Linked DNA regions of Niveibacterium microcysteis. The protein of the gene in region 1 binds, or shares a complex with, the protein of each later gene. Links are inferred from orthologs where the notes say so. Each region holds a gene or a part of one and is shown in the gene's direction. Other genes may lie near its edges.

The links.
Region 2: the proteins of tig (region 1) and rpsG are in contact, whole or in part, in a crystal structure (PDB 3GTY), measured with the Thermotoga maritima proteins. The link is inferred for Niveibacterium microcysteis from one-to-one orthologs. Residues at the interface, in WP_004081061.1 of Thermotoga maritima: Glu122, Val124, Val129, Leu130, Tyr133, Glu188, Gly259, Ile262, Tyr263, Glu266, Ser270, Glu273, Gln274, Glu277, Arg308, Gln311, Ile312, Ser315, Tyr316, Glu325, Arg329, Arg336, Leu363, Phe366, Trp367, Arg373, Leu377, Arg381, Leu384, Glu387; in WP_004081843.1 of Thermotoga maritima: Lys34, Lys52, Lys55, Glu59, Arg62, Gln63, Glu66, Asn67, Lys69, Val71, Arg95, Ala109, Lys110, Lys111, Gly112, Arg113, Pro114, Glu117, Glu121, Ile124, Ala125, Tyr127, Asn128, Asn129, Thr130, Gly131, Lys135, Asp139, Arg142, Met143.

The regions. Positions count from the first base shown.
Region 1 is NZ_CP071060.1:2,952,364-2,968,779, reverse strand. What follows is about bases 5,061-8,043. They hold tig (trigger factor), read left to right. Parts: upstream 5,061-5,888; coding sequence 5,889-7,199; downstream 7,200-8,043. Other genes in these bases: clpX (ATP-dependent Clp protease ATP-binding subunit ClpX), read left to right, coding at 7,892-8,043; clpP (ATP-dependent Clp endopeptidase proteolytic subunit ClpP), read left to right, coding at 7,213-7,863; JY500_RS13455 (PrkA family serine protein kinase), read right to left, coding at 5,061-5,440. In the rest of the region: JY500_RS13470 (right-handed parallel beta-helix repeat-containing protein), read left to right, coding at 1-670; JY500_RS13465 (SpoVR family protein), read right to left, coding at 672-2,198; JY500_RS13460 (YeaH/YhbH family protein), read right to left, coding at 2,195-3,460; more of JY500_RS13455, read right to left, coding at 3,518-5,060; more of clpX, read left to right, coding at 8,044-9,157; lon (endopeptidase La), read left to right, coding at 9,235-11,652; JY500_RS13430 (HU family DNA-binding protein), read left to right, coding at 11,865-12,152; JY500_RS13415 (SurA N-terminal domain-containing protein), read left to right, coding at 12,441-14,339; enoyl-ACP reductase FabI, read right to left, coding at 14,435-15,220; JY500_RS13405 (methyltransferase), read left to right, coding at 15,336-16,416. UniProt on the Bacillus subtilis protein: Involved in protein export. Acts as a chaperone by maintaining the newly synthesized protein in an open conformation. Functions as a peptidyl-prolyl cis-trans isomerase.
Region 2 is NZ_CP071060.1:724,464-728,267, forward strand. Bases 1-2,831 are described here. They hold rpsG (30S ribosomal protein S7), read left to right. Parts: upstream 1-1,096; coding sequence 1,097-1,567; downstream 1,568-2,831. Other genes in these bases: rpoC (DNA-directed RNA polymerase subunit beta'), read left to right, coding at 1-555; rpsL (30S ribosomal protein S12), read left to right, coding at 692-1,069; fusA (elongation factor G), read left to right, coding at 1,682-2,831. Outside these bases: more of fusA, read left to right, coding at 2,832-3,775; tuf (elongation factor Tu), read left to right, coding at 3,801-3,804.

The DNA.
Region 1 (16,416 bases):
CAACGGCTCGGGCGAAGGTCAGAGCCACAACCTGTACGTTGGTACCATTGCCAGCCTGCAAGTCACCGGCAGCTACTTCCACCACGCCAAGGTCGGTCATCTGCTCAAGTCGCGCGCGCGCGATAACCGCATTCTCTACAACCGTCTGACCGACGAAATCGGTGGCCGCGCGAGTTATGAGCTGGAGTTCCCATCCGGCGGTACGGCGCTGGTGGTGGGCAACCAGATCGAGCAATCCAGCACCACCGAGAACAGCAAGATCATCAGTTTCGGTGCAGAGGGGCTCAAGTGGCCCAAGAACGCGCTCTACCTGTCGCACAACACGATCGTGAACGATCGGCCACAAGGCGCCAGAATGCTCGATGTGCGCGCCGGTGTTGCGGTCGTGGCGGTGAATAACCTTCTGGTCGGGCAGGGCGCCTCGCTGGATCTTCCGGCGGGCGCCGGGCAGGGCAACGTCGTGGGCGATTGGCCGGACTTCGTGCGCCCGCAGCGTGACGACTACCACCTGCGCCGCGATTCGAAGCTGTTTGGCGCTACCGCCAAGGCGGGTCTGGCGTCTGGCGGCGTCGACCTCACGCCGGTTGCCGAGTACGTCCACCCACTACAAACCCGGCCCGTCGCGCCGCAGCGCTGGTCGCCTGGCGCCTTTCAGTCTCCCGGCGGCTAGGTCACGCGGCGCGAGGCTGGCGCCGCTCGAAGCGCATCTCGCGCAGGGTTTCGACGCGGCCGTCTTCGTGCTGGGTCTCAAGCCGTACGTTAAATCCCCATAGCCGCGCGACGTGTCGCAGCACTTCGTCCATCCCTTCACCAATTGGTCGGCGATGGTAGGCGTGGTGGCGCAGTGTCAGCGACCGATCGCCACGCAGATCGACGTTCCAAACCTGGATGCTGGGTTCGCGGCTGCCGATGTTGTACTGGTCCGATAACTTCTCGCGGATCGCGCGATAGCCGGCCTCGTCGTGGATCGCCGTGACATGTAGCTTCTGGTTGCGATCGTCGTCGAGTACGGCGAACAGCTTGAAATCGCGAATCAATTTCGGCGACAGGAACTGCGCGATGAAGCTCTCATCCTTGAAGCTGCGCATCGCGAAGTCGAATACCTCATGCCAGTTGCCGCCGGCGATGTCCGGGAACCAGCGGTAGTCTTCCTCGGTGGGGTGCTCGCAGATCCGGCGGATGTCGCTCCACATCGCGAATCCCAGGGCGTAAGGGTTGATGCCTGAATACCATTTCGAGTTGTACGGCGGCTGCATCACCACGTTGGTATGCGAGTGCAGGAACTCCATCATGAACGAGTCGGTCAGCAGCCCTTCGTCGTAAAGCGTGTTGAGCAGGGTGTAGTGCCAGAAGGTCGCCCACCCCTCGTTCATGACTTGTGTTTGCCGTTGCGGGAAGAAGTACTGTGCGATCTTGCGCACGATCCGGACCACTTCCCGTTGCCAGGGTTCGAGCAGCGGAGCGTGCTTTTCAAAGAAATACAGCACGTTCTCTTCCGGCTCCGGCGGAAAACGCACGGCTTGCACTTCGCTGGGCTTCACCTCGTGTGCGGGCAAGGTGCGCCACAGATCGTTGACCTGGCTCTGCAGGTACTCCTCGCGTTCATGCTGACGCAGTTGCTCTTTTTCCAGTGAGAGCTTTGGCGGCCGCTTGTAGCGGTCTACACCCACGTTCATCAGGGCGTGGCAAGAGTCCAGCAGCAGCTCGACCTCTTCCTCTCCGTAGCGCTCCTCGCACTGCGTGATGTAGCTGCGTGCGAACACCAGGTAGTCGATGATCGCGTCGGCATTCGTCCAGGTGCGGAACAGGTAGTTGCCCTTGAAGAAGGAGTTGTGGCCGTAGGCGGCGTGAGCGATCACCAGCGCCTGCATCGTCATGGTGTTTTCTTCCATGAGGTAGGCGATGCAGGGGTTCGAATTGATCACGATCTCGTAGGCGAGCCCCATCTGCCCGCGCCGGTAGCCTTTCTCGGTGGACAGGAAATGCTTGCCGAAACTCCAGTGGTGATAGTTCACCGGCATGCCGACCGAGGCGTAGGCATCCATCATCTGCTCGGATGTGATCACCTCGATCTGGTTGGGATAGGTGTCCAGACCGTGCATTTCGGCAACGCGAGCGATCTCGCGGTGGTACGCGTCGATCAGCTCGAAACTCCATTCCGCCGGGGCGGGTAGCGGTTTGTTGCGGCGTTTTTTCATACGCTGCTCTTCTTGAAGAGTTCGCGAAAGACCGGGTAGATGTTGGCCAGTGCCTCGATGCGCTGCATCGCAAAGTTGCTGTGGCCGCCTTGCAGCTTTTCGTACTCCCGCCAAAGGTTCTGCGGCTCGCCCGGCGTGATCTCGATGTAGGCGAAGTGCTGCACGAAGGGAAGGATGTTGTCCGCCAGCAACTCGCGGCAGCGCGGCGAGTCGTTTTCCCAGTTGTCGCCGTCCGATGCCTGGGCGCCGTAGATATTCCACAGGTTGGTGGCGTAGCGTTCCTGGATGATGTCCTTCATCAACTCCAATGCGCTCGACACCACGGTGCCGCCAGACTCGCGCGAGTGGAAGAAATCCTCTTCGTCGACTTCCTTTGCCACCGTGTGGTGGCGAATGAACACCACTTCGATCTTTTCGTAGTTCCGCGTCAGGAACAGGTAAAGGAGCATGAAGAAGCGCTTGGCCGTCGCTTTCTTCTCCTCGTCCATCGAGCCGGAAACATCCATGACGCAGAACATCACCGCGCGCGTGGAAGGCTTGGGCACGCGGATGCGGTTGTTGTAGCGAAGGTCGACTTTGTCGATGAAGGGAATGCCCTCGATCTTCGCTCGCAGCGTGGCGATTTCTTCCAGTAAAGCCTCGACCTCCGGGTCGGTGTCTGGACGCGTCTTGCGAAGGGTGTCGAGTTTGCCGAGCGCTTCGCGGAGTTGCGTGGAGTAGGGCGAGCCGAGCGCCAACCTGCGCCCCAGCGCACCGCGCAAGGAACGCACGATGTTGATATTGGCTGGCGTACCGCTGGATGTAAAACCAGCCCGCTGGAGCTTGTATTCAGGAATCGCCGCCAGCTGCGTCTTCACCAGATTCGGCAGCGCGAGATCGTCGAAGAAGACATCGAGGAACTCCTCGCGTGAGAGCTGGAAGACGAAGTCGTCCTCGCCTTCTCCCTCGTTGCTCGCCTTGCCCTTGCCGGAGCCGCCGGCTCCACCGATGGGGCGATCCACCTCGTCACCAGCGGCGAACTGGTCGTTGCCCGAGAAGACCGTCTCCCATTCGCCTCCACGCCCCAAGCCGAACTGCGGCTCGGAGATGTCCTTGGTTGGGATCGACACGCTTTCGCCGTTGTCGACGTCGCGGATCGAGCGGCCATCGATCGCGTCGGCTACCGCCTTGCGTATCTGCTGCTTGAAGCGCCGAAAGAAGCGCTGGCGATTGACCGCGCTTTTGTTCTTGCTGTCGAACCGCCTGTCGATGATACGGACCATCGTGGGCATCCCCGCGCCGGCTGATGGCCGGCGCAACCGTTCAGAAAGACGTGGCGATCAGGAAGACTTGCGAACGCGCAAGTACCAGTCGCACAGCAGCCGTACCTGGTTCTCGGTGTAACCCTTGGTGATCATGCGATTGACGAAGTCCTGGTGCTTCTTCTGCTCCTCCTGGCTGCCCTTGGGCGTGAAGGAAATCACTGGCAGCAAATCCTCGGTGTTCGAGAACATCTTCTTCTCGATCACGGCACGCAGCTTCTCGTACGACGTCCAGCTCGGGTTCTTGCCATTGTTCTTGGCGCGCGCCCGCAGCACGAAGTTCACCACCTCGTTGCGGAAGTCCTTCGGATTGCTGATGCCAGCCGGCTTCTCGATCTTCTCCAACTCATCGTTGAGCGCAGACCGATCGAAGATCTCTCCGGTGTTCGGATCGCGGTACTCCTGATCCTGGATCCAGAAGTCCGCATAGATCACATAGCGATCAAAGATGTTCTGCCCATACTCCGAGTAACTCTCGAGGTAGGCGGTCTGGATTTCCTTGCCGATGAACTCGGCGTAGCGGGGCGCTAGAAACTCCTTGATAAAGGCGTTGTAGCGCTGCTCGACCTCGGGCGGGAACTGCTCCTGCTCGATCTGTTGTTCCAGCACGTACATCAGATGCACCGGATTCGCCGCGACTTCGCGGTGGTCGAAGTTGAACACCCGCGACAGTACTTTGAAAGCGAAGCGGGTCGAGAGCCCGGCCATCCCCTCATCCACGCCAGCATAGTCGCGGTACTCCTGATACGACTTGGCCTTCGGGTCGGTGTCCTTCAGGTTCTCGCCGTCATACACACGCATCTTCGAATAGATGCTGGAGTTCTCCGGCTCTTTCAGGCGCGACAGCGCAACGAACTGGGCGAGCATCTTCAGCGTGTCCGGTGCGCAGGGCGCGGCCGACAGCGAGCTGTTCTGCAACAGCTTCTCGTAGATCCGGATCTCTTCCGACACCCGCAGGCAGTAGGGCACCTTCACCGTGTAGATGCGGTCGAGGAAGGCTTCGTTGTTGCGGTTGTTGCGGAACTGGATCCATTCGGATTCGTTCGAGTGCGCGAGGATGATGCCGTCGAAGGGAATCGCGCCGAATCCTTCCGTTCCCTTGTAGTTGCCTTCTTGCGTGGCGGTCAGCAGCGGGTGCAGCACCTTGATCGGCGCCTTGAACATTTCGACGAATTCAAGGAGACCACGGTTCGCGAGGCACAGGCCGCCCGAATACGAGTAGGCATCCGGGTCGCTCTGCGAATAGCGGTCGAGCATGCGGATGTCGACCTTGCCAACCAGCGAAGAAATGTCCTGGTTGTTCTCGTCGCCCGGCTCCGTCTTGGCCACCGCAGTCTGGTGCAGCGCGGACGGGCGCAGCTTCACGACGCGGAACTTCGTGATGTCGCCGTTGAATTCATGCAGGCGCTTGACCGCCCATGGCGACATGATCGTGTTGAGGTAGCGGGCAGGGATGCCGTAGTCGTCCTGCAGGATCCGCCCATCCTCCTTGAGATCGAAGAGCCCCAACGGCGATTCGTGCACCGGCGAACCCTTGATGGCATAGAAGGGCATCTTCTCGATCAGGGTCTTCAGCCGTTCGGCCAGCGATGACTTTCCACCACCCACCGGCCCGAGCAGGTAGAGAATCTGCTTCTTCTCTTCGAGGCCCTGCGCCGCGTGCCGGAAGTAGGAGACGATGTTCTCGATCGCCTCTTCCATGCCGTAGAACTCGCGGAAGGCCGGGTAGATCTTGATGACCTTGTTGGAGAAGATCCGCGACATCCGCGGGTCGAGCCGCGTATCGAGCATCTCTGGCTCGCCAATCGCCATCAGCATGCGTTCGGCCGCGGTGGCGTAAGCGAGTGGGTCGGACCGGCAAAGTTCGAGGTACTCCTGGATCGAGAGTTCCTCTTCCTTCGTGGCGTCGAATCGGGCCTGGTAGCTTGCGAAGATGCTCATGACCGAACCTCCTCCTCATGCCGTCCGATGGGATCGGACTGGCGCCGCACATGAGTTGCAATAACGGTTTTGCTGCCGGAAAAGTTGAGGTGATCGCAAAACGCCCCTGTGCGAGGACAGGCGTTCATTGAGTCTGGTTCCCTTAACAATAATCTGCCAGCCGGTTTTTGCGACGGTGTGTGGCGATGTTGCCAGTGCGTTGTCCGGACGCGTTTCGGTGGCGGTCCTGCGGGGCCCGCAGTTCTCCATTGAAAACAATGGCTTGGCCATGCGCGTTGGCCCTGTAGGGATGGTGCGGGTCGAGCCGGCGTGCTGTGGTAGCATTAAAGGTTTCGAGAACCACCGAAAATTACTGGCGGGCTCTCTGTCCTCCTGTGTCTCGCCGTACCGGCGACGCCACGGATAGGTGGCGGGGCGCCCTTCTGTCGTCATCCAAGGAATCAACTGAATGCAGACCAACGAAGTGACGCTTGGCGCACTCGAGCGCCGCATCGACATGTCCGTGACTGTCGCCGACGTCGAACGCGAAGTCGAAGCGCGCCTGAAGAAGCTCTCCCGCACTGTCAAGATGCCCGGTTTCCGTCCGGGCAAGGTGCCGTTCAAGATCGTCTCGCAGACGTATGGTCCGCAGGCGCGCTCCGAGGCGATCGGCGCCGCGGTTGAAAAGGCGTTCGGCGAGAAGGTGCGCGAGCAGAACCTGCGCGTTGCAGGCTATCCGCGCATCGAAGCGAAGCCGGGCAATGCGGCCGAAGTGCTTGAGTTCTCGGCGACCTTCGAGGTGTATCCGGAAATCGCACTGGCCGACATCAGCGGCAAGTCGATCGAGCGCCCGGTCCTGACCGTCGGCGAGGCTGAAGTCGATCGCACGATCGAGATCCTGCGCAAACAGCGCACGACCTTCGAGGCAGCCGATCGCGCCGCCGAAGAGGGCGATCGCGTGACCGTCGACTTCGTCGGCAAGAAGGACGGCGAGCCGTTCCAGGGCGGCACCGCCGAAGATTTCCCGTTCGTGATCGGCGCCGGGAACATGCTCGCCGATTTCGAGTCGCAGGTTAAGGGGCTCAAGGCTGGCGACAGCAAGACCTTCGATCTGACCTTCCCGGCCGAATATCAGGCGCAGGATCTTGCCGGCAAGACCGTGCAGTTCGAAGTTGCCGTGAAGAAGGTTGAAGCGCCGAAATTGCCGGAAGTTGACGGCGAATTCGCCAAGACCCTCGGTGTGGCCGACGGCGACGTCGCCAAGATGCGTGAAGAAGTGAAGGCCAACCTCGAGCGCGAAGTTCGTCGTCGTATCCAGGCGCGCGTCAAGGAGCAGGCGATGAACCTGCTGCTCGAAGCAAACCCGGTCGATGTGCCGAAGGCTCTGGTCGAGACCGAGAGCGCGCAACTGGCTGACAACGCGCGTCAGGATTTTGCTCAGCGCGGCATGGATGTGTCGAAAATGCCGATTGAACCGGCCTGGTTTGCCGATCAAGCGGTGCGTCGCGTGAAGCTGGGCCTTGTGCTCGCTGAAGTCGTGAAGAAGAATGAACTCCACGCCAAGCCGGAACAGATCCGCGCGATGGTCGACGACTACGCGTCGAGCTTCGAGGATCCGGCCGAAGTCGTGAAGTGGTACTACTCGCAACCGCAGCGCCTGGCGCAAGCGGAAGCTATCGTGATTGAAGACAACGTGGTCGAGTGGGTGCTCAAGACGGCGCAAGCGACGGACACTCCGGTTGCTTTCGACGAACTGATGGGCAACAACACCGGCCGCTAAGCGGAAGGGCTATATGAACCGTAACCGAACCAGCGCTTCGTGGCAGTCGGACTGGGAACCCCAGGGTCTTGGTCTGGTGCCGATGGTCGTCGAGCAGAGCGGTCGTGGCGAGCGTGCCTACGACATCTACTCGCGGCTGCTGAAGGAGCGCATCGTCTTCCTCGTCGGCCCGGTCAATGACGCGACCGCCAATCTGGTGGTCGCCCAGTTGCTGTTCCTTGAGGCAGACAATCCGGACAAGGATATCTACTTCTACATCAACTCCCCCGGGGGGTCGGTTACGGCCGGCATGGCGATTTTCGACACCATGCAGTTCATCAAGCCCGACGTCAGTACGCTGTGCGTCGGGCAGGCGGCAAGCATGGGCGCGTTCCTGCTGGCTGCCGGTGCGAAGGGCAAGCGGATCTCGCTGCCCAACTCGCGCATCATGATTCATCAGCCGCTGGGTGGTTTCCAGGGGCAGGCGTCCGATATCGAAATCCACGCGCGCGAGATTCTCTCGCTGCGTGCCAAGCTCAATGACATTCTGGCTCGTAACACCGGGCAGACGGTCGAGCAGATCGAGCGTGACACCGATCGCGACAATTTCATGTCGGCCGAGGACGCCGTGACCTACGGCTTGGTCGACAAGGTGTTGTCGAGCCGGGTTCAGGTCGGCGAGTAAAGAAGACGTAATTTAGCGAGACGCGAGCATGGCTGAAAAAAAGACCGGCGCTGAAAAGCTGCTGTATTGCTCGTTCTGCGGCAAGAGCCAGCACGAGGTCCGCAAGCTGATTGCGGGCCCGTCGGTGTTCATCTGCGACGAGTGCATCGAGCTGTGCAACGACATCATTCGTGATGAAGTCGGCGGTGATGCCACGGCCAAGGCCGATCGTGCGGACTTGCCGACCCCGAAAGAGATCGGTGCGATTCTCGACCAGTATGTGATCGGGCAGGATCCCGCAAAGCGGATTCTTTCTGTTGCCGTTTACAACCACTACAAGCGCCTGCGCCACCAGTCGCGCAGCGATGATGTCGAAATCTCGAAGAGCAATATCCTGCTGATCGGCCCGACCGGCTCCGGCAAGACTCTGCTTGCCCAAACCCTGGCACGTCTGCTGAACGTGCCGTTCGTGATGGCCGACGCGACCACGCTGACCGAGGCCGGTTACGTTGGCGAAGACGTCGAGAACATCATCCAGAAGCTGCTGCAGAAGTGCGACTACGACGTCGAGAAGGCGCAGCAGGGCATCGTCTACATCGACGAAATCGACAAGATTTCGCGTAAGGCGGACAACCCGTCGATCACGCGCGATGTGTCGGGCGAGGGCGTGCAGCAGGCGCTGCTGAAACTGATCGAAGGTACGGTTGCTGCTGTGCCGCCGCAGGGCGGGCGCAAGCATCCGAACCAGGATTTCGTACAGGTCGATACGACGAACATCCTGTTCATCTGTGGCGGCGCGTTCGACGGGTTGGAAAAAGTCATCCGCAATCGCTCCGAAACGGTGGGTATCGGCTTTGGCGCTTCCGTGAAGAGCCGGGACTCCCGCAACGTCGGTGAGGCATTGCGTGCAGTCGAGCCAGAGGATCTGATCAAGTACGGTCTGATCCCGGAATTCATCGGTCGCCTGCCGGTCGTCGCGACCTTGCAGGAACTCGATGAAGCTGCCCTGATCCAGATTCTGGTCGAGCCAAAGAACGCACTCGTCAAGCAATACCAGAAGCTGTTCTCGATGGAAGGCGTCGAACTGGAAGTGCGGCCGACCGCGCTGCAAGCGATTGCACGCAAGGCACTCAAGCGCAAGACGGGTGCGCGTGGGCTTCGCTCGATCATCGAAGCGACGCTGCTCGACATCATGTACGAGCTGCCCGGTATGGAAAACGTGTCCAAGGTCGTCGTCGACGACAGCACGATCGAAGGTACCGGACAGCCGATTCTCATCTACGCTGACCAGCCGAAGGTTTCCGGCTCCAACTGATCCGGCCCTCACAGGTCGGCTTGAAACGCGCACCGGGGATCCCCATATCCCCGGTACTCGCCAAGAAGGAAACGGACATGTCAAGCTTGCCTGACCTCCCCCAGGAACAGATCGAACTCCCGCTGCTGCCGCTGCGGGATGTGGTCGTGTTCCCCCACATGGTTATTCCGTTGTTCGTCGGGCGCCCGAAGTCGATCAAGGCGCTTGAAAATGCAATGGAGGCCGGCAAGAGCATTTTGCTTGTTGCCCAGAAGTCTGCCGCCAAGGATGAGCCGAGCGCCGAGGATCTCTACGAGATCGGCTGTATCGCCAACATCCTTCAGATGCTCAAGCTGCCCGATGGCACGGTCAAGGTGCTGGTTGAAGGGACGCAGCGAGCCCAGCTGAATGCGGTCGAAGACCAGCGCACGGTATTCGTTGCACAGGTTGTGCCGCTCAAGGGCGACGAAGTTCAGAACCATGAAGTCGAGGCCATGCGCCGCGCGATCCTCGCGCAGTTCGACCAGTACGTGAAGCTGAACAAGAAGATTCCGCCGGAGATCCTGACTTCGCTGTCAGGTATCGACGAACCGGGCCGCCTTGCTGACACCATCGCCGCGCACTTGCCGCTCAAGCTTGAGCAGAAGCAGAGCATTCTTGAGCTCGTCAGTGTCATCGAACGGATGGAGCGTCTGCTTTCTCAGCTTGAGACCGAGCTGGACATCCTGCAGGTCGAAAAGCGCATCCGTGGTCGCGTCAAGCGCCAGATGGAGAAGAGTCAGCGCGAGTACTACCTGAACGAGCAGGTAAAGGCGATTCAAAAGGAGCTCGGCGAGGGCGAAGAGGGCGCGGATCTCGAGGATCTTGAGAAAAAGATCAAGGCGTCCGGCATGAGCAAGGAGGCGACCGCAAAGGCGCAGTCCGAGCTCAAGAAGCTCAAGATGATGTCGCCGATGTCGGCGGAGGCAACGGTCGTTCGTAACTTCATCGAGACGCTCGTTGGTTTGCCGTGGAAAAAGAAGTCACGCATCAGCAAGGATCTCGCCGAGGCGCAGAAGATCCTCGACAAGGATCATCATGGCCTCGAGAAGGTCAAGGAGCGGATTCTTGAGTACCTTGCTGTCCAGCAGCGTGTCGACAAACTGAAGGCGCCGATTCTGTGCCTTGTCGGCCCTCCGGGTGTTGGCAAGACCTCGCTCGGCCAATCGATCGCGAAAGCGACAAACCGCAAGTTCGTTCGCATGAGTCTGGGCGGTGTGCGCGACGAGGCGGAAATTCGTGGCCATCGCCGGACCTACATTGGCTCCATGCCGGGCAAAATTCTGCAGAACATGACCAAGGTTGCGGTTCGTAACCCGTTGTTCCTGCTGGATGAAGTGGACAAGATGGGTGCCGATTTCCGTGGCGACCCAAGCTCCGCCCTGCTTGAGGTGCTTGATCCGGAGCAGAACAGCACCTTCGTTGATCACTACGTCGAGGTGGAGTACGACCTCTCGGACGTCATGTTCGTTGCGACGGCAAACAGCCTGAACATCCCGGCGCCGTTGTTGGATCGCATGGAGATCATCCGGCTGTCTGGCTACACCGAAGATGAGAAGGTGAGCATTGCGCAGCGCTATCTGCTTCCGAAGCAGATGAAGAACAACGGCCTCAAGCGCGAGGAGCTGTCGGTAACCGAGGATGCAATCCGCGACATCGTTCGCTTCTACACCCGAGAGGCCGGCGTGCGGAGCCTTGAGCGCGAGATTTCGAAGATCTGCCGCAAGGTCGTCAAGTCGATCGTGCTTCGTGCCCGTAGCAGCAAGATCGTGGTGAACGCCAAGAACCTCGACAAGTACCTCGGCGTGCGTCGCTACATGTTTGGCGTTGCCGAGAAAGACAATCAGGTTGGCCAAGTCACCGGTCTTGCCTGGACCGAAGTGGGTGGCGAGCTGCTGACGATTGAGTCGGTCGTTCTGCCGGGCAAGGGCAAGGTTCTGACGACCGGCAAGCTGGGCGAAGTGATGCAGGAGTCGATTCAGGCTGCGCTGTCAGTGGTCCGAAAGCGCGCCAAGCAGCTTGGCATCGCTGACGACTTCTACCAGAAGAGCGATATTCACATTCACCTGCCCGAGGGTGCGACGCCGAAGGATGGCCCGTCGGCGGGCATCGCGATCGCCACCGCCTTGGTGTCGGTGCTGACCGGTATCCCGGTCCGGGCTGACGTCGCGATGACGGGCGAGATCACCCTGCGTGGTGAGGTGTTGGCAATTGGCGGCCTGAAGGAGAAGCTGTTCGCCGCGGTTCGTGGTGGTATCCGGACTGCGCTGATTCCTGAGGAAAACGTCAAGGATCTTCAGGATCTGCCTCCTGAGATTCGCGACCGCCTGGAAATCGTTCCGGTGAAGTGGATCGATAAGGTGCTGGAGCTTGCGCTGGAGCGCAAACCTGAGCCGATCGACGAGGTTGTCACGGAGGATGCCGCGACGCCGCCGCAGGCTGAGGGTGAGCTGTCGGCGGCGCTCTTGAAACACTGATCCAGCCGCTGGCACTAGAAGAGGGCCGGACACTTTTTGAAGTGTCCGGCCCTTTGTTTTTCTGGCGTCTGACCCTGCTCAGCCTTGCCGCAAAGCGGCTTGACACCGTGCTTTCGGCTCGTTTATAAAGCCCTGACAGGCTTGTGGATGCGTGGGGTGCCGAAACCCGCGCCAGCATTGGCTTGCAGGATCCCATTTCCCACTACCGAAGAATTGAGGGGGCTTTTGTGAACAAATCCGAGTTGATCGAGGTCATCGCAAAGCAGGCCGAAATTTCCAAGGCAGCAGCAGGGCGCGCGCTGGACGCGACGATCGCTGCAGTCAAGCAGTCGCTCAAAAAGGGCAACGATGTGACGTTGGTTGGTTTTGGTACGTTCTCCGTCGGCAAGCGCGCAGCGCGTACCGGGCGTAATCCGAGAACTGGCGCGACCATCAAGATCAAGGCGGCTAAGGTTCCGAAGTTCCGCCCTGGCAAAGCGCTCAAGGATGCGGTAAACTAATTCGCTTTACTGATTGCCGCAGATTTACGGCGGCGCTCAGCAGAGCGGGTGCTTAGCTCAGTTGGTAGAGCGTCGCCCTTACAAGGCGAATGTCGGCGGTTCGAGCCCGTCAGCACCCACCAGCCCTTGGCTGGACAACTAGGCGCGGAGTGGTAGTTCAGTCGGTTAGAATACCGGCCTGTCACGCCGGGGGTCGCGGGTTCGAGTCCCGTCCACTCCGCCAAATCGAGGCGAACGTGAGTTCGCCTTTTTTGTATCCATAACTTTTCTTGGTCCCCCGATCGCAGCATGTTCGACGCAGTCCGCAACAATAAGCGCATTGTCCAGGTGCTCCTGGCGCTCATCGCGATTACTTTCGCGTTTTTCGGCATCGAGTCCTATCTGCAGAATATCGGGCGCGATGATTTTGTGGCCAAGGTTGGCCGTAGCAAGGTCACCCAGCAGGAGCTCGATCAGGCGCTGCGCGAAGAGCAGGATCGTCTGCGTAGCCAGATGGGCGAGGCTTTCGATCCGGCGATGCTGCAGCGCCCTGAACTGAAGCGCTCGGTGGTTGAGGGGCTCGTCAATCAGCGCCTGCTCCACTTGCAGCTGGATGCAAATGCGATGCGCGCTGCACCCGACGCTTTGCGTCAGGCGATCGCAGGCATTCCCGCGTTCCAAGAGAACGGCAAGTTTTCGCCGAAGCGTTACGAGCAGATGCTCGCCGCGCGCGGTTACTCGGTCGATCGATTCGAGTCTGGCCTTGCGCAGGATCTGGCCCAGCAGCAACTGATTGGCGGCCTTGCCCGGTCGGCGATTGTACCGGCGGCGACGATCGATCGTTGGCTTGAGCTTCAGGATGAAAGCCGCGAAGTCTCGATGTGGTCTCTCTCGGCAGCCACTTACGTTCCGCAGGTCAAACTCGCGGATGGCGCTGCCAAGAAGGAATACGAGGCCAATCGCTCGCGTTTCGAGACGCCGGAGCAGATCAAGGTCGAATACGTGCTCCTCTCGCAAGACGAGTTGGCCGCGCAGGCCACGGTGAGCGATGACGAAATCCGCAAGCAGTACGATGCCAACAAGGATCGTTACTCGGCGCCGGAAGAGCGCCGCGCGCGCCACATTCTGATCGAAGCGGCGAAGGATGCCGGCTCATCCAAGCGTGCTGCGGCCAAGGAAAAGGCGGAGGCGCTCCTCAAGCAATTGCAGCAGAAGCCGGATAGCTTCGCCGCGCTTGCAAAAGCCAACTCGCAGGATCCGGGTTCGGCCGCGAATGGTGGCGATCTCGGGTTCTTCGGCCGAGGCGCGATGGTCAAGCCGTTTGAAGATGCTGCGTACTCACTCAAGCCGGGGCAGTTGAGTGGCGTTGTTGAAACGGACTACGGCTATCACATCATCCGTCTGGAAGAGGTGCGTGGTGGCGGTACCAAGTCCTTCGATCAGGCCAAGGCCGAGATTGCGCAGGAACTGAAGCGTGCGGCTGCAGCGAAACGCTACGCGGAAATCGCCGACAGTTTTGGCAATACCGTGTACGAACAGCCGGACAGCCTCAAGCCGGCGGCCGACAAGTACAAGCTCGCGCTGCACCAGAGTGACTGGATCATCAAGGGTAGCAAGGGACCTGCGCCGTTCGACAATGAGAAAGTCATGGCTGCGTTGTTCGCAGCGGATGCCTTGAAGAATCGACGCAATACGGAAGCCATTGACTTGGGTAACAACACGCTCGTGTCACTCCGCGTGGTTGAGCACAAACCTGCGGCAGTGCGTCCGTTCGAAGAGGTGCGTGCAGCCATTGAACAGAAGCTGACCACCGAGGAAGCAATCAAGCTGGCAGCCAAAGATGGCGAAGCGCAGATCGCAAAGCTCAGCAAGGGCGAGGCGGTTGACGCCAAGTGGGGGCCGAGTGGTGCTGTTTCGCGTGGTAAGCCGGGCCCGCTTCCGCTTGAGGCGCTGAAGGCGGTCTTCCGGACGCCGGTCGACAAATTGCCGGCCTATGTGGGTGTGGCGGTACCGAACCAAGGCTTTGCCGTGTTCCGTATCAGCCAGGTGACGAAGCCGCAACTCGCGGCGAATGACCCGCGCCGCACTGCGCTTGCCGGTCAGTACGGCCGTCTGCTTGCAGAAGAGGATCTGCGTGCCTACGTTCAGGCGCTCAAGGATCGCTATTCGGTGAAGTTCAGCGCCAAGGCCTTCGAGGCGAAGGACTGATAGCGTTTCTGCCGCTGAATAGAGAAACGGGCCCAATCGGGCCCGTTTCTTTTTGCCTGTGAGGTGCCGTCAGCGCGACGGCACCTGTTTGGCGACTATTCTGCTGCGGCCAGTGCGGTGGTATTGAAACCGCCATCGACATACATGATCTCGCCTGTGATACCGGAGGCCAGGTCCGAGCACAGGAAGGCGGCGGCGTTGCCGACTTCTTCAATCGTGACATTGCGACGCAGCGGCGCATTCCGTTCGTTGAATGCCAACAGTTTGCCGAAATTGCCGATGCCCGATGCAGCAAGGGTCTTGATCGGCCCGGCGGAAATGGCGTTTACGCGGGTACCTTCTGGGCCGACGCAGGTTGCCATGTAGCGCACCGACGCCTCAAGGCTTGCCTTGGCGAGGCCCATAACGTTGTAGTTCGGCAGGGAGCGAACCGCGCCCAGATAGGACATCGTCAGCAAGCAGCCGTTGCGCCCTTTCATGAGTGGGCGTGCGGCCTTGGCGAGCGCAGGGAAGCTGTATGCGGAGACTTCCTGGGCGGTTCGGAATGCGTCGCGCGAGAAGCCGTCGAGGAAGTCGCCCTCAAGCGCGTCGCTGGGCGCGAACGCGATCGAATGCACAAGGCTATCCAGGCCGTCCCAGCGCTTGGCAATCGCGTCGAACAGGTCCGTGATCTGCGCGTCGTCGGCGACGTCGCAGGGGAAGATCATGTCCGAATCGAACTCTGCCGCGAACTTGCTGATCCGCTCATGGAAACGGTCGTTCTGGTAGGTGAAGGCAAGGTGTGCGCCCTCACGATGCATGGCCTTGGCAATACCGTAAGCAATCGAGCGATTGCTGAGCAGGCCGCAGATGAGGATGCGTTTGCCGGCGAGAAAACCCATATACAGTCTCCTTGTTGCGGACCCGGGATTATATCGGAGGTCCGCGCTGAACCCTTAACCCTGTCACGGCCGCAATGAAGGGCCATTGATACCAGTATATGAATTGCTGGAAGGTATGACGGAGGCCCTCACGAATCAGGCGATCACAGCGAGGCGGATCGAACTGGAATCCGTGCTGCTTGCGGCGGCCCCGTTCTGGCGCGAGATGCCGTTTCGCATCGAACGGCCGCAGTGGGTGGATGCGTTCCCGGAACTTGATGCAGAACTTCAGTGTATGCCGATGGGCGCGCTGGCGCAGCTACTTGGCGATAACAGTGCTTTGGTGCAATGGCTCTCGGATCGTGTGGCGATTCCCGGCTATCGCTCGGGTCTGATTCATGTGGCAGCGCTTGCCCGAGTTGGCGGCAATGTTGAGGCTCGTTCCGCATGGGGTGTGCCCGGGCGAAAGCTGGCGCAGATCGAGGCGTTCGCGAGTGCGGTTGGTAAGCCGCCGGCGGCCGTACTCGAATGGTGTGCGGGCAAGGGGCACCTCGGGCGTCTTGTCGCGATGACCCGTGGTGTGGACGTAACGTCGCTTGAGATCGATCCGGCGCTGTGTCACGCGGGAGAACGATTGGCCGAGCGAGCCAGGGCTGCAGGGCAGACCTTTGTGGTGGGTGATGCGCTAAGGCCAGAAGCCGCGGCGATGGTGGCTGGGCGTTACGTGATGGCGCTGCATGCCTGTGGCGACCTGCATCGCGACCTGGTCAGTGCGGCGGCCGGGGGCGGCGCAGCTGGGGTGGCGATATCTCCGTGTTGCTACTACCGCCTACGAGAGATCGAATACTGCCCGTTTTCTTCCGATTCCCGGTTGCGCGTATCTCGCGATGAACTCCACCTCGCGGTGACCGAGACGGTTACAGCGCCGGACCGCAACGTCCGAGAGCGGGATCGCGCTGCGCAATGGAAGCTCGCCTTTGTGGCATGGCGCGAGGCCTCGGGCGGCGGCTATCAAACTTTCAAACCGGTGCCGTCGGCCTGGATGCTTCAGCCTTTTTCCGAATTCATGGCGCGCATCTGCGATCGGGAGGGGCTAGCGAGTCCGCCGTCGTCGGCATTGTCTGGACTGCTCAAAGAAGGCCAGCGTCGATTCGACGTGATGATGCGGCGATCGGCCGTCCGCCTCGCGTTTCGACGGGTGATGGAGTTGTGGCTGG
Region 2 (3,804 bases), 2.2 Mb from region 1 along the record:
GCCGATCCGCACGACATCCTGCGTCTCAAGGGTGTCGAAGAACTCGCGCGCTACATCATCGAGGAAGTGCAGGACGTGTATCGTCTGCAGGGCGTGAAGATCAACGACAAGCACATCGAGGTGATCGTTCGCCAGATGCTGCGTCGCGTGGTCATCACCGATCCGGGCGATAGCAAGTTCATCCGCGAAGAGCAGGTCGAGCGTTCGGAAGTGCTGGACGAGAACGACAAGCTCATCGCGGAGGGTCGCCTGCCGGCGCAGTACGAGTACATGCTGCTGGGTATCACGAAGGCCTCGTTGTCGACCGATTCGTTCATCTCCGCGGCTTCCTTCCAGGAAACCACGCGCGTGCTGACCGAAGCGGCGATCCTGGGCAAGCGCGACGAACTGCGCGGCCTGAAGGAAAACGTCATCGTCGGTCGTCTGATCCCGGCCGGTACTGGCCTTGCCTACCACCGTGCTCGCCGCGCGCAGTCCGGCGCGACCTTTGATCTGCCGCCGTCGGGCAGTTTCAATGACGAGCCGGCGGCGGTCGAAGGCGCGCAGTCGGAATAAGGCGTCGTTGACGCTTCGGGGCCGGGTTGGCTACAATCCGGCCTCTTTAGTGGGTCGACCTTGCGGGGTCGGTCTTCCTGTGTCTTGATCGCGGCCCAATCCGTGTTTCATCGGTGGTGCGATCCGAGGAAAAGTAATGCCAACAATCAATCAACTCGTTCGTAAGGGTCGGGAAACCCCGGTCTCCAAGAGCAAAGTGCCGGCTCTCGAAGCCTGTCCGCAGAAGCGCGGCGTCTGTACCCGCGTTTACACCACGACCCCGAAGAAGCCGAACTCGGCGCTTCGTAAAGTCGCCAAGGTTCGCCTGACCAACGGTTTCGAGGTTATCTCGTACATCGGCGGTGAAGGTCACAACCTTCAGGAGCACTCGGTGGTCCTGATCCGCGGTGGTCGTGTGAAGGACTTGCCGGGTGTGCGTTATCACATCGTCCGCGGTTCGCTTGACCTCCAGGGCGTCAAGGATCGGAAGCAGTCGCGCTCCAAGTACGGCGCGAAGCGTCCGAAGAAGTCCTGATCCCTTTCGAAATAGCAGGAGGTTGAAATGCCCCGTCGTCGCGAAGTACCTAAGCGGGATATCCTGCCGGATCCGAAATTCGGCAGCCAGGATGTCTCGAAATTCATCAACGTGATCATGCAGAGCGGCAAGAAGGCCGTCGCCGAGCGCATCGTCTATGGCGCGCTGGAAGTGATCTCGACCAAGGGCGGCAAGGATCCGCTCGAGGTGTTTGGTAGCGCAATCAGCAACGTCAAGCCGGTCGTGGAAGTGAAGAGCCGCCGCGTTGGCGGTGCGAACTACCAGGTTCCGGTTGAAGTGCGTCCGTCGCGTCGTATGGCGCTGTCGATGCGCTGGATCCGCGAAGCTGCGCGTAAGCGTTCGGAAAAGTCGATGGCTCAGCGCTTGGCTGGTGAGCTGCTCGAGGCCTCTGAAGGTCGCGGCGCTGCGATGAAGAAGCGCGAAGAAGTTCACCGTATGGCAGAAGCGAACAAGGCGTTCTCGCATTTCCGCTTCTGATTGCGACCCGTCGCAGAGCAGTCGGGCCCTGAAAAGGGCTCGATTGCTTTTCCAGAAGTACCGATTTTCTGTCCGCACCTGCTGCGGACTTTCGTTTAGGTAGAGGTTACTACCGTGGCACGCAAAACCCCGATCGAGCGGTACCGTAATATCGGTATCTCGGCGCACATTGACGCCGGCAAGACCACCACGACCGAGCGCATCCTGTTCTACACCGGTGTCAATCACAAGATCGGTGAAGTGCATGATGGCGCTGCCACCATGGACTGGATGGAGCAGGAGCAAGAGCGCGGCATCACGATTACGTCGGCCGCGACGACCTGTTTCTGGAAGGGCATGGACCTGTCTCTGCCCGAGCACCGCGTCAACATCATCGACACCCCGGGGCACGTCGACTTCACGATTGAAGTCGAGCGCTCGATGCGCGTGCTCGATGGCGCGTGCATGGTTTACTGCGCCGTTGGTGGCGTTCAGCCGCAGTCGGAAACCGTTTGGCGTCAGGCCAACAAGTACGGTGTTCCGCGTCTCGCCTTCGTGAACAAGATGGACCGCCAGGGTGCGGACTTCTTCAAGGTTCACGATCAGATGCGCGCGCGTCTGAAGGCCAACCCGATCCCCATCCAGGTGCCGATCGGTGCGGAAGACAACTTCCGTGGCGTCGTTGACCTGGTCAAGATGAAGGCCATCTGGTGGGATGACGCTTCGCAAGGCATGAAGTTCGAGTACGGCGAGATCCCGGCTGAACTGGCTGCCAAGTGCAAGGAATGGCGCGAGAAGATGGTCGAGGCTGCAGCCGAGGCATCGGAAGAGCTGATGAACAAGTACCTTGAAGAAGGTGACCTGTCTGAGGCCGATCTGAAGGCCGCACTGCGTGATCGCACCATCAAGGGCGAGATCGTCCCGATGCTGTGTGGCTCGGCGTTCAAGAACAAGGGCGTCCAGGCGATGCTCGACGCAGTCATCGACTACATGCCTTCGCCGGTCGACATCCCGCCGGTTGATGGTGAGAAGGAAGATGGCTCCGCCGACACCCGTCCGGCGACCGATGATGCGCCGTTCTCCGCGCTTGCATTCAAGCTGATGACCGACCCGTTCGTGGGTCAGCTGACCTTCTTCCGCGTCTATTCGGGCGTGGTGAAGTCGGGCGACACGATCTACAACCCGGTCAAGAGCAAGAAAGAGCGCATCGGTCGTATCGTGCAGATGCACGCGAACAACCGTGAAGAAATCGAAGAAGTTCGCGCCGGCGACATCGCTGCTGCGATCGGTCTGAAGGAAGTGACGACGGGTGACACCCTTTCCGATCTGGAAAAGGTGATCATGCTTGAGCGCATGGAATTCCCGGAGCCGGTGATTCACGTCGCCGTGGAGCCGAAGACCAAGGCTGACCAGGAAAAGATGGGCGTCGCGCTGAACCGCCTCGCGAAGGAAGATCCGTCCTTCCGTGTTCGCACGGACGAAGAGTCGGGTCAGACCATCATCTCCGGTATGGGCGAACTGCACCTCGAGATCATCGTCGACCGCATGAAGCGCGAGTTCGGTGTCGAGGCGAACGTGGGCGCCCCGCAGGTTGCCTACCGCGAAACGATCCGCGGCACCGTCGAGAATGCCGAAGGCAAGTTCGTCAAGCAGTCCGGCGGTCGTGGTCAGTATGGCCACGTTGTGCTCAAGATCGAGCCGAACGAGCCGGGCAAGGGCTACGAGTTCGTCGACGCGATCAAGGGTGGCGTCGTGCCGCGCGAGTACATCCCCGCGGTGGACAAGGGCCTGCAGGAAACGCTGCCGAACGGCGTGCTGGCTGGCTTCCCGGTGGTGGACGTCAAAGTGACGCTGCACTTCGGTTCGTACCACGATGTGGACTCGAACGAAAACGCGTTCAAGATGGCCGCCTCGATGGGCTTCAAGGATGGTATGCGCAAGGCCAATCCGGTGCTGCTTGAGCCGATGATGTCGGTTGAAGTGGAAACGCCGGAAGACTTCATGGGCAACGTCATGGGCGACCTTTCGGGGCGTCGTGGCATCGTCCAGGGCATGGACGACGTTGCGGGCATGAAGGTCATCAAGGCCGAAGTGCCGCTGGCCGAGATGTTTGGTTACTCGACCACGCTGCGCTCGCTGACCCAGGGTCGTGCGACCTACTCGATGGAGTTCAAGCACTACTCCGAAGCGCCGCGCAACGTCGCGGAAGCCATCATCAACAAGAAGTGATGCGTTGATCAATTAAGGACTAAAAATGG